Stratiformator vulcanicus: one gene and its partner. The protein of the gene in region 2 binds, or shares a complex with, the protein of the main gene of each other region. Links are inferred from orthologs where the notes say so. Each region holds a gene or a part of one and is shown on either strand. Other genes may lie near its edges.

Region 1 (3,416 bases), 2.4 Mb from region 2 along the record:
CACGTAATCACGATCGAGCGTGTTGTTAATTTGCGAGATTTCGTCTTCGGTCAGTTCGTGTGACTTCCGACGCGGGTCGATATCGAGCGAATAGCAGATATCGATCGACGTCTTCGTGCCGATTCCGTAAAGGTAGGTCAACGCGACGTAAACCGGCTTATTGTTCGGAACGTCCACACCCTGAATACGTGGCATCTCAAAAGCTCCTTCGCCTACTCGGGCGTATCAGCCTTGGCGTTGCTTGTGACGCGGATTCGCGGAGCAGATCACGTAGACCTTGCCCCGTCGGCGCACCACCTTGCACCGCTCGCAAATTCGTTTAACGCTTGCTCTTACTTTCATTGTCGTCTCGCTCGGAACCAATACCGGTACCGCAAAAATCATCGAATGTAAGCCGAATACAAATCGGCTCGTAGGCGACGCCGCACCTTGGAGGTGGACGACTCGGGACCGCAGCCGCGCGAAGTTCTGCAATATAAACGTGTTGCGGTCGAAGTCTCAAGTCAACCGAATGCTGTCGGCGACGGAATTCCAAGTCCGCAGGCACGTCTCATCACCTCAAATCGAGCGGCTCACCCACCCCTTCCGTCAGAATTCGCACGCCGTCACGGGTCAGCGCGACCGTGTGCTCGAAGTGGACGCTCGGCTCATCGTCGGCCGTGACGACGGTCCAGTCATCATCACAGAGTTCGACTTCCGCCGTGCCGCCGTTGATCATCGGTTCAATCGCGAGCACCAATCCCGCACGCAGGTCAAAGTCTTCCTCGGCAAATTCTCCGCCGACGAAGTTCGGCACCTGCGGGGCTTCGTGCATCTCGCGTCCGATCGCGTGCCCGACCAGTTCCTTCACGACTCCGTAGCCGTTCGATTCGGCGAGTTCCTGCATCATGGCTGCGATATGCGTCCACTTCTTTCGGCGGGGCAGTTCGCGAAGTGCCAGTGCAAGCGTCTCGCGACCGACTTCCATCAACCGTTCGGTCGCAGGATCGATCTCACCAACCGTGTAAGTCCACGCGGAGTCGCCGCACCAGCCGTCGAGTCGGCAGCCGGTATCAACGCTCACAATGTCGCCGGATTCCAGCACACGTTCGGTCGGGATGCCGTGGACGACTTCTTCGTTGGTTGAAATGCAGGTCACAGCCGGAAAATCGGGGCCGCCTTCTTCGGGGCAGGGTACGCCCAGGAAGAGTGGCGTGGCCGCGTTTCGCAAAAAGACTTCTTCGACGGCAGCGTTCAGTTCCGCTGTCGTGACGCCGGGGCGAACGAGTCCTCGAACTGCGGCGTGAGCTTCGGCCACCAGTTGACCGGCGCGGTACATTTTGTCGATTTCGCGCCGGCTCTTCAGAACGATCGGCTTGCCGGGCTCGCGGCGCTTCCGCGGTTCCTGCGTCTTCTTCGCTTTCTGCTTGATTCGCCGGGGGAGCTTAGTTTTCGGCATCGAGCAGCCCCGAATAATTCCGCATCACGAGATGGCTGTCGATCTTCTGCACGAGGTCGAGCACGACCGACACGACGATCAGCAGTCCGGTGCCGCCATAGAACTGGGCGAGCACGAACGGGATGTCCATGTAAGCCGCGACGAGCGTCGGGATGATGGCCACGATCGAGAGGAAGGCCGCACCGACGTAGGTGATCCGCAGCATGACCTGTTCGAGGTATGCCGCCGTCCGGGTGCCGGGGCGATAGCCGGGAATAAAGCTCCCGTAATCTTTGAGGTTCTCTGCCATATCTTTCGGATTGAACGTGATCGCCGTCCAGAAGTAGCAGAAGAAGTAGATCAGTACGATATACAGAATATTGTAAATGAAACCTCGGTCGCCGAAGATCCGCGCGATGCCCTCGATTAACGGGATTTCTTGTCCCCACCCGGTTTGAGCGATCGAGTTGAAAATCAGATAGGGGAAGATCAGCAGGCTGGAGGCGAAGATGATCGGCATCACGCCGGCCTGGTTGACGCGAAGGGGGAGAAACTGCCGCTGGCCGCCAGCAACGCGTCGACCGCGTACGTGCTTGGCGCTTTGAATCGGGATGCGGCGCTGGCCCTGCGTGATCAAAATCACCCAGACGACGACAAACAGGAACAGCCCGGTGAGCAGCAGCAGTTTTTCAATCCCGTACTGCGTACCGATCGCGAGACCGTTCTGGATGGCGGGCTGAATGAATTCGGTATATCCGGCGGTCGGCATCTGCGCGAGAATACCGGCCATAATCAAAAGACTGATCCCGTTACCGACCCCGTAGGCATCGATCTGCTCGCCGACCCACATCAGGAAAATCGTCCCGGTGGTCATTGTGATCGTACAGACGAGATAGAAATAAACGTTGTTGAACTGCTCCATGATGAGACTCTCCCCCTGGCCCAGGCCGGAAGAGAGGCCGACAATCCAAGCGTAGCTCTGCACCAGACAGATCAGAACGGTGGCGTACCGAGTATACTCATTGATCTTCCTGCGCCCGGCCTCTCCTTCCTTTTGCAGTTGCTCCAAAGGCGGATAAACACTGCCGAGCAGCTGAAAAATGATCGATGCCGAAATGTAAGGCATGATCCCGAGGCCGAAGATCGTGCTGTTACTGATGTTCGATGCCGAGAACAGCGAGACGACCTGCATCACCTGACCGAAAGCGTCGTCGCCGCTCTTCGCGTCGGTGATGAACTCTTTAAGTTGATCCTGATCGATGAACGGGAGGGGGATGTTGAACCCCATCCGATAGACGGCCAGAAGCAGCAGCGTGAGCAGAATCTTCCGGCGCAATTCGGGGATGCGAAAGATCGTGATCAGTTTACTAAACATGACGGCGGGCGTCCTGCGAGGTCGGTCGTGCGTCGGAAAGCGGTGAGCGGAAGACTATCGAAATCGCTGTCATCCTGAAATTGCGATTCACGGACTTCAATCGTCGGACTCGCCGGTCGCATCCGGCGTCGCGATCGAATCGACCGGCTTCTCAAGCCGCTCGATCGTTCCCCCGGCTTTGGTAATCTTCTCTTCGGCTGACTTTGAAAAACGGTGCGCCTTGACGGTCAGCTTCTTGGACAATTCGCCGTCGCCTAAAACCTTGACGATTTCAAAGCGACCGAACGCGAGAGCCTTCTTCTTCAGCGACTCCGGATCGACGACTCCGCCATCCTCGTAGAATTCGTTCAATTGGCGAACATTGACGACCGTAATCCGTTTTTGGAAGTAGGCGTTGCTGAAGCCGCGCTTGGCCACCCGCATGAACAACGGCGTCTGGCCTCCGGCAAAGCCTCGCTTCAACGACGATCCGGCTCGGCTGAAATAGCCCTTGTGACCGCGACCGGACGTCTTGCCGTGCCCCGATCCAGGGCCGCGGCCGATCCGCTTGCGCTTCTTATTCTTCTTGATGTCACGATGGATGTCGTCGAGAATCATGCCGAACTTCCTGTTTCCGCGGCGAAG
Region 2 (5,306 bases):
CTGCCAGCGACCCAAACCGGTTCTTCCTTCACGAGATCAAAGACCTGCCGGAGCTCGTCGATCAACGGGTTCGAACGGTCGGGGGTGGCCCGGTCGAACTTGAGCGAACCGGTGACTTGGACCCGCTCTGCCAACACGCCCAATCGCCGGAAGTGCTCGGCATACTGCTCGGTCTGCGCCGCCACAAGAGAGAGCCGGCGCACGATCGGTTTGAGGATAAACCCGAGCCGTGAGTATCCGCGGAAGCTCTTCTCCCCCAGCCGGCCGTTGACGATTGCGACGGGGACTCCAGCGTCAGCCATGATCGAGATCAGGTTGGGCCACAGTTCCAATTCGGAGAGAATCAAAGCCGAGGGCCTGATCCGCAGCATCGCTTCATTAACCGCCCAAGAGAAATCGAGCGGGCAGAAGCAGACGGTATCATCGGGGAACTTCTCGACCGCGACGTCGCGACCGGTCGAGGTCGTCGTGGTGATCACAAATTCGACGTTGGGCCGCTCGCGCCGCAATCGCTCGACCAAGTCGGGCAGTAGCAACACTTCCCCCACGCTCACAGCGTGTATCCACAAGCAAGGCCGCTCACCCGATCGTACGGGAACACGGCCAAAGAGCTTTTCGCCCCAGCCGACGCGGTATTTCCCCTGCCGCACGGCGCGATACGCCAGCATCGGCGAGACAGCCAATAGGAGCGCCAAGTAAGCGAGATTAAATAGATAAGGCATCCTTGCCTCTTTTCGTCACACAAGCCCGACGCGCAAGCGAGGGACCTTGCTCTAGAGCTTCAATGTTTGATTGAAAGTCCTTGAGCGAAATCCCTTGCTTGCGCTGCGGGCTTGTTTACTTTTTCACGCAGCCCCGTGGCATTTCTTGTATTTCTTCCCGCTGCCGCAGGGGCATGGGTCGTTGCGGCCGACTTTTTCCATGCGATTGACGATCGGGTCAACCGTTTTGACTTCCTGTCCCGGCTCGAGCTGGCTGCCGCCCGATTCGGTGTATTGCTGTTGCGGCTGAGGTTCGGGGGCTGCCTCTTCAGCGTTCGCGTGAGAGACCTCCGTGATCTGCCAGAGATTGCCGACGAACTCCCGGCTTTCTTTTTCGAGCCGGAAGATGAAGCCGGTGACCTGTTCGTCGATCCGCTCCCACATCGCCTGAAAGGCCCGCCGACCTTCACGTTTGTATTCGACCTTCGGGTCTTTTTGGGCATAGCCGACCAGTCCGATGCCGGAGCGAACGTGGTCCATGTGATACAGGTGATCTTTCCACGCCGTATCGACCAGTTCCAACAGCAGTGACCGCTCCGCGTGGGCGAGTTCAGGGCGGTAGTACGCCTGATACTGCATCAGCAGCCGCTGGCGAGCGGCGTCTTTCGGCAGTGCGGCGACATCTTCGGGAGTGAGCGTCGCGTGAAATTCCTCGTTCGCCCAAGTGATGAGCTCACCCATTTGATCGGTCTTCGGCGTGTGCCCGTTGCCTTCATGCCCGCCGTAGGCGTCTTCCAGGAGCGAATCGATCCGTTCGCTGACCTCGCCGTTGGCGTAGAACTGTCGGCTGGCGTCCTGCAGCAAATTCTGTAACTGGTCGCGGCTTTTACCCTTAACCTGCTCGGCGTTGAACGACGCCTTGAAGCGGCCGTTGGCCCAGCGGACGAGTCCGTCGCGGTCGGACTGCTGTGACTGGGCGCTCTCCGGCACGAATCGCGTCATGCCGACGGCGACTGGGAACTGGACTTCTTTGTCGTGATACATCTCCCGCAACTTTGTGCGGACCGACTCGACGGCCTGTTCGGGCGAAAGTTCTTCGAACGACTTCGGATCCAACTGCATCGTGAAGTGCTGCGCGAGCCAGCCGCATAACTGCTGCTCGTTGAAGTCGGGCACCAGGAACTGCTGGAGGACTGAAAAGTCGTACCGCTCAATCGCCTGTGAGGAACGCTCGCGGAGGTAGCCGTGAATGTCGTCGCGGCCGACCTTCTTCAATTCACGATCGTTCGTATTGAGGCCGAAATGCACGTTGGCCCACTTTGAAAGGGCGAGCCAGTTCCAATCACGTTCTTCTTCCTCTTCGGGCAAATTCTCTTCGATCTGCTCGCCGATGTACTCGTCCGCCTGCGCGTTGCATTCGTCTTTCAGGAAGGTGACGAGTTCCTCGTACTCCAGCTCCTTGACCTGCTCCGATTCAAGGTCGAGGCGGTACTGCTGCGAGGCGAACGCGGCGAGCGACTCCCAGCGATAGCGCGGATTGAGGAAGTGCGGCACCAACTTCTCGACCTGCCGATCGATCATCTCGAGGATGATTTCGCGGCAATCGGCTCCGTCGAGGATTTTCTGGCGGAACGTATAGACCTGCTTGCGCTGGTCGTCCATCACCTCATCGTATTCGAGCAGGTGCTTCCGCTGGTCGAAGTGGCGTTCTTCGACTTTCTTCTGGGCCCCTTCAATTCGCCGCGTGACCATCCCGCTGATGATCGGCTCACCGTCCTGCAGACCGGCCCAACTGAGCACGCCCTGCACCCATTCTCCGGCGAACAGCCGCAGCAACTTGTCCTCGAGCGAGACGATAAACACGCTCGAGCCCGGGTCGCCCTGACGCCCGGCCCGCCCGCGAAGCTGATTGTCGATCCGGCGAGAGTCGTGCCGCTCGGTCCCGATGACGTGTAGACCTCCGAGGTCGGCGACCTGTCGGCCCTCTTTCTTCATCCCCTCGCGCTCGGCGATTTGCGCAGTCAGGTCGTCCCATTCCTGCTTGCTGACGTCGAGCCGGGTCTCGTACGTCTGCCGCAGTTCTTCCCAAGCCAGGTACTCGGGGTTACCCCCGAGAATGATGTCGGTACCGCGACCCGCCATGTTCGTGGCGATCGTGACGGCTGCCTTGCGGCCGGCCTGCGCAATCAACTCGGCTTCTTTTTCCTGCTGCTTGGCGTTCAGGACATTGTGCTTGATGCCCTTCTTGTTCAGCTTGCGGCTGACCAGTTCGCTCGACTCGATGCTCGTGGTACCAACGAGGACCGGGCGGCCTTTCTTGTGCTCTTCAATCGCGTCTTCGGCGACGGCGGCCCACTTTTCTTTTTCGGTCCGGAAAATCACATCCGGCATGTTGTTCCGCTGACTGGGCCGGTTCGTCGGGACGTTAATGACGTCGAGCTTGTAGATCTTCCAGAACTCGTCCGACTCGGTCATCGCCGTACCGGTCATGCCCGACAGCTTGTCGTACAGCTTGAAGAAGTTCTGCAACGTGATCGTGGCGAGCGTCTGGTTCTCCGGCTTGACCCGGACCCCTTCCTTCGCCTCGACCGCCTGGTGCAGGCCGTCGGACCACTGCCGGCCTTCCATCTTCCGACCGGTGTGCTCATCCACGATGATGATCTCATCGTGTTCGACGACGTATTCGACGTCCTTGCGGTACAGGTAATGGGCCTTGAGCGAGTTATCGATCAGGTGCGGCCATTCCATATTGCCCGCGGTGTAGAACGATTCGACGCCGGTCAGTTCTTCGGCCCGGCGGACCCCCGACTCGGTCAGGTGGCAGGTCCGCTCTTTCTCTTTGACCTCGAAGTCCTCATCCCGCTTGAGCTGCCGGGCGATGCGATCGGCCTTGGAATACTTCGTGATGTCATCGTGAGCCGGGCCCGAGATGATCAGCGGCGTCCGCGCCTCGTCGATCAGAATGTTGTCGATTTCGTCGACGATCGCGTAGGTCAGCGGCCCCTGAACTTGCAGTTCCTTCCGCGGCTTCATGTTGTCGCGGAGGTAATCGAAACCGAACTCGTTATTCGTTCCGTACGTGATGTCGCAGGCGTAGGCCCGCTGCCGCTCCTGCGCGTTCATCGGCGACTGGATCGCGTCGACCGTCATTCCCAGCCCGAGGAAGATCGGCCCCATCCACTCCATATCGCGTCGGGCAAGGTAATCGTTGACCGTCACCACGTGGACGTGCCCGGCCAGACCGTTGAGGAATGCCGGCGCGGTCGCGACGAGCGTCTTCCCTTCCCCGGTCGTCATTTCGGCGATCATGCCGCGGTGCAGGATGACGCCGCCGACCATCTGCACGTCGTACTGACGCATTCTCAGGTTGCGCCATGCCGATTCGCGGACGCGTGCGAAGGCTTCGGGCAACAGATCGTCGAGCGTCTCCCCGTTGGCGAGTCGCTCACGGAAGTCGGCCGTCGTGCGAAGCAACTCTTCGTCGGAGAGTTGCTTCACCGACTCTTCGAGGCCGTTGATCTGATCGACCAGCGATCCCGGAGTGATCTTATCCTTGCCCGTCTTTGGGTCGCGGACGAAGCCGAGATTCCGGACGCGATGCTCGTTCGACGAACCGAACATCTTCGTGATGCCACGCTCCACCTTCCCGGTGAAAGCGTTGAGGTAATCTCCGACGCGATCGAGAGCTTCCATCTCTGTCCTCAGACGGGCGGGTGGGCCCGATTATGCAAATACTCAACTGTGCAACGTGTGGCAGTCCGGGCAACGCAGACAAACTTTGACGGCAGCCGATTTGACAGGCACGGTACCACTCGGCGGATGGACCATACCCGCCGGGGGTCGGCCCTGCGAACCGCCCGTCGCCCTAAATCGTGAACTGCCAGTATGTTTTCTGTTTTCGGCCCACGGGTCAATGGCGTCCTTGGGGCGGCCGCACCCTTAATGGTCGCAAGAATGATGCCACACGCCATTTGTGCGCACCCGAATCGTGCCGCTAAGCTGACGCGTCCGATCGACCTTCCCTGAACTCTCCTCCGAACCCGAAGACGCTCAACCATGCCCGCTCGTTGGATTTGCGGCCTATTCGCCCTTCTTTGTGCGGCCTCGATTAGTTCCGCCGGCGACCGCCCGAACGTTCTGTACATCGTTTCAGACGACCTGAACTGCGACCTCGGCTGCTATGGCTCCGAAAAAGCGGCGACCCCCGAAATCGATAGGCTCGCCGAAAGCGGGCTCACTTTCACCAAAGCCTATTGCCAGTATCCGGTCTGCAATCCGTCACGCAATTCGTTCCTCAGCGGGATGCGACCCGACGAAATCGGGCTGCCGAAAAAGTGGACCGCCCTTCGCGAACTGGTTCCCGACGTCACCACGCTGCCGCAGCTCTTTCGCGAAAACGGCTACTTCACCGCTTCGGTCTCGAAAATCTTTCACATCAGCCAATGGGACCCGGTGAAGCCCACCAGCGGTTGGCGGCTCGGCGATGAAAAATCGTGGGATATTCGGCTCAACACGCAGCCGCAGCCCACAGGAAACGGTCGACCTCCCTTTCCCCGTGAAGGCCGGCGCATCACGTTGCCGAGTAATCGCAAAGGGGCGGGCAGC

The links. The genes of interacting proteins can lie anywhere in the genome.
Region 1: the proteins of secA (region 2) and secY are in contact, whole or in part, in a crystal structure (PDB 3DIN), measured with the Thermotoga maritima proteins. The link is inferred for Stratiformator vulcanicus from one-to-one orthologs. Residues at the interface, in WP_004082002.1 of Thermotoga maritima: Glu261, Ala262, Arg263, Lys300, Ala301, Arg302, Thr303, Ile304, Ile305, Leu323, Tyr324, Asp325, Pro326, Val329, Ser330, Tyr333, Ile336, Lys340, Phe345, Val349, Glu363, Phe364, Tyr374, Ser375, Gly376, Gly377, Glu393, Ile395, Thr482, Ser483; in WP_004081795.1 of Thermotoga maritima: Glu108, Gly109, Glu110, Glu111, Ala236, Glu237, Arg238, Arg239, Ile240, Thr241, Ile242, Gln243, Tyr244, Ala245, Arg246, Arg247, Val248, Thr249, Gly250, Arg251, Arg252, Val253, Tyr254, Gly256, Ala257, Ser258, Thr259, Tyr260, Leu261, Pro262.

The regions. Positions count from the first base shown.
Region 1 is NZ_CP036268.1:2,324,578-2,327,993, forward strand. Bases 609-3,416 are described here. They hold secY (preprotein translocase subunit SecY), read right to left. Parts: upstream 2,793-3,416; coding sequence 1,425-2,792; downstream 609-1,424. Other genes in these bases: map (type I methionyl aminopeptidase), read right to left, coding at 609-1,438; rplO (50S ribosomal protein L15), read right to left, coding at 2,889-3,389. In the rest of the region: rpsM (30S ribosomal protein S13), read right to left, coding at 1-195; rpmJ (50S ribosomal protein L36), read right to left, coding at 226-342; more of map, read right to left, coding at 554-608. UniProt on the Escherichia coli protein: The central subunit of the protein translocation channel SecYEG. Consists of two halves formed by TMs 1-5 and 6-10.
Region 2 is NZ_CP036268.1:4,709,204-4,714,509, forward strand. The notes cover bases 646-4,735. They hold secA (preprotein translocase subunit SecA), read right to left. Parts: upstream 4,395-4,735; coding sequence 846-4,394; downstream 646-845. Other genes in these bases: Pan189_RS18800 (3-deoxy-D-manno-octulosonic acid transferase), read right to left, coding at 646-722. Also shown: more of Pan189_RS18800, read right to left, coding at 1-645; Pan189_RS18810 (sulfatase), read left to right, coding at 4,758-5,306. UniProt on the Escherichia coli protein: Required for protein export, interacts with the SecYEG preprotein conducting channel.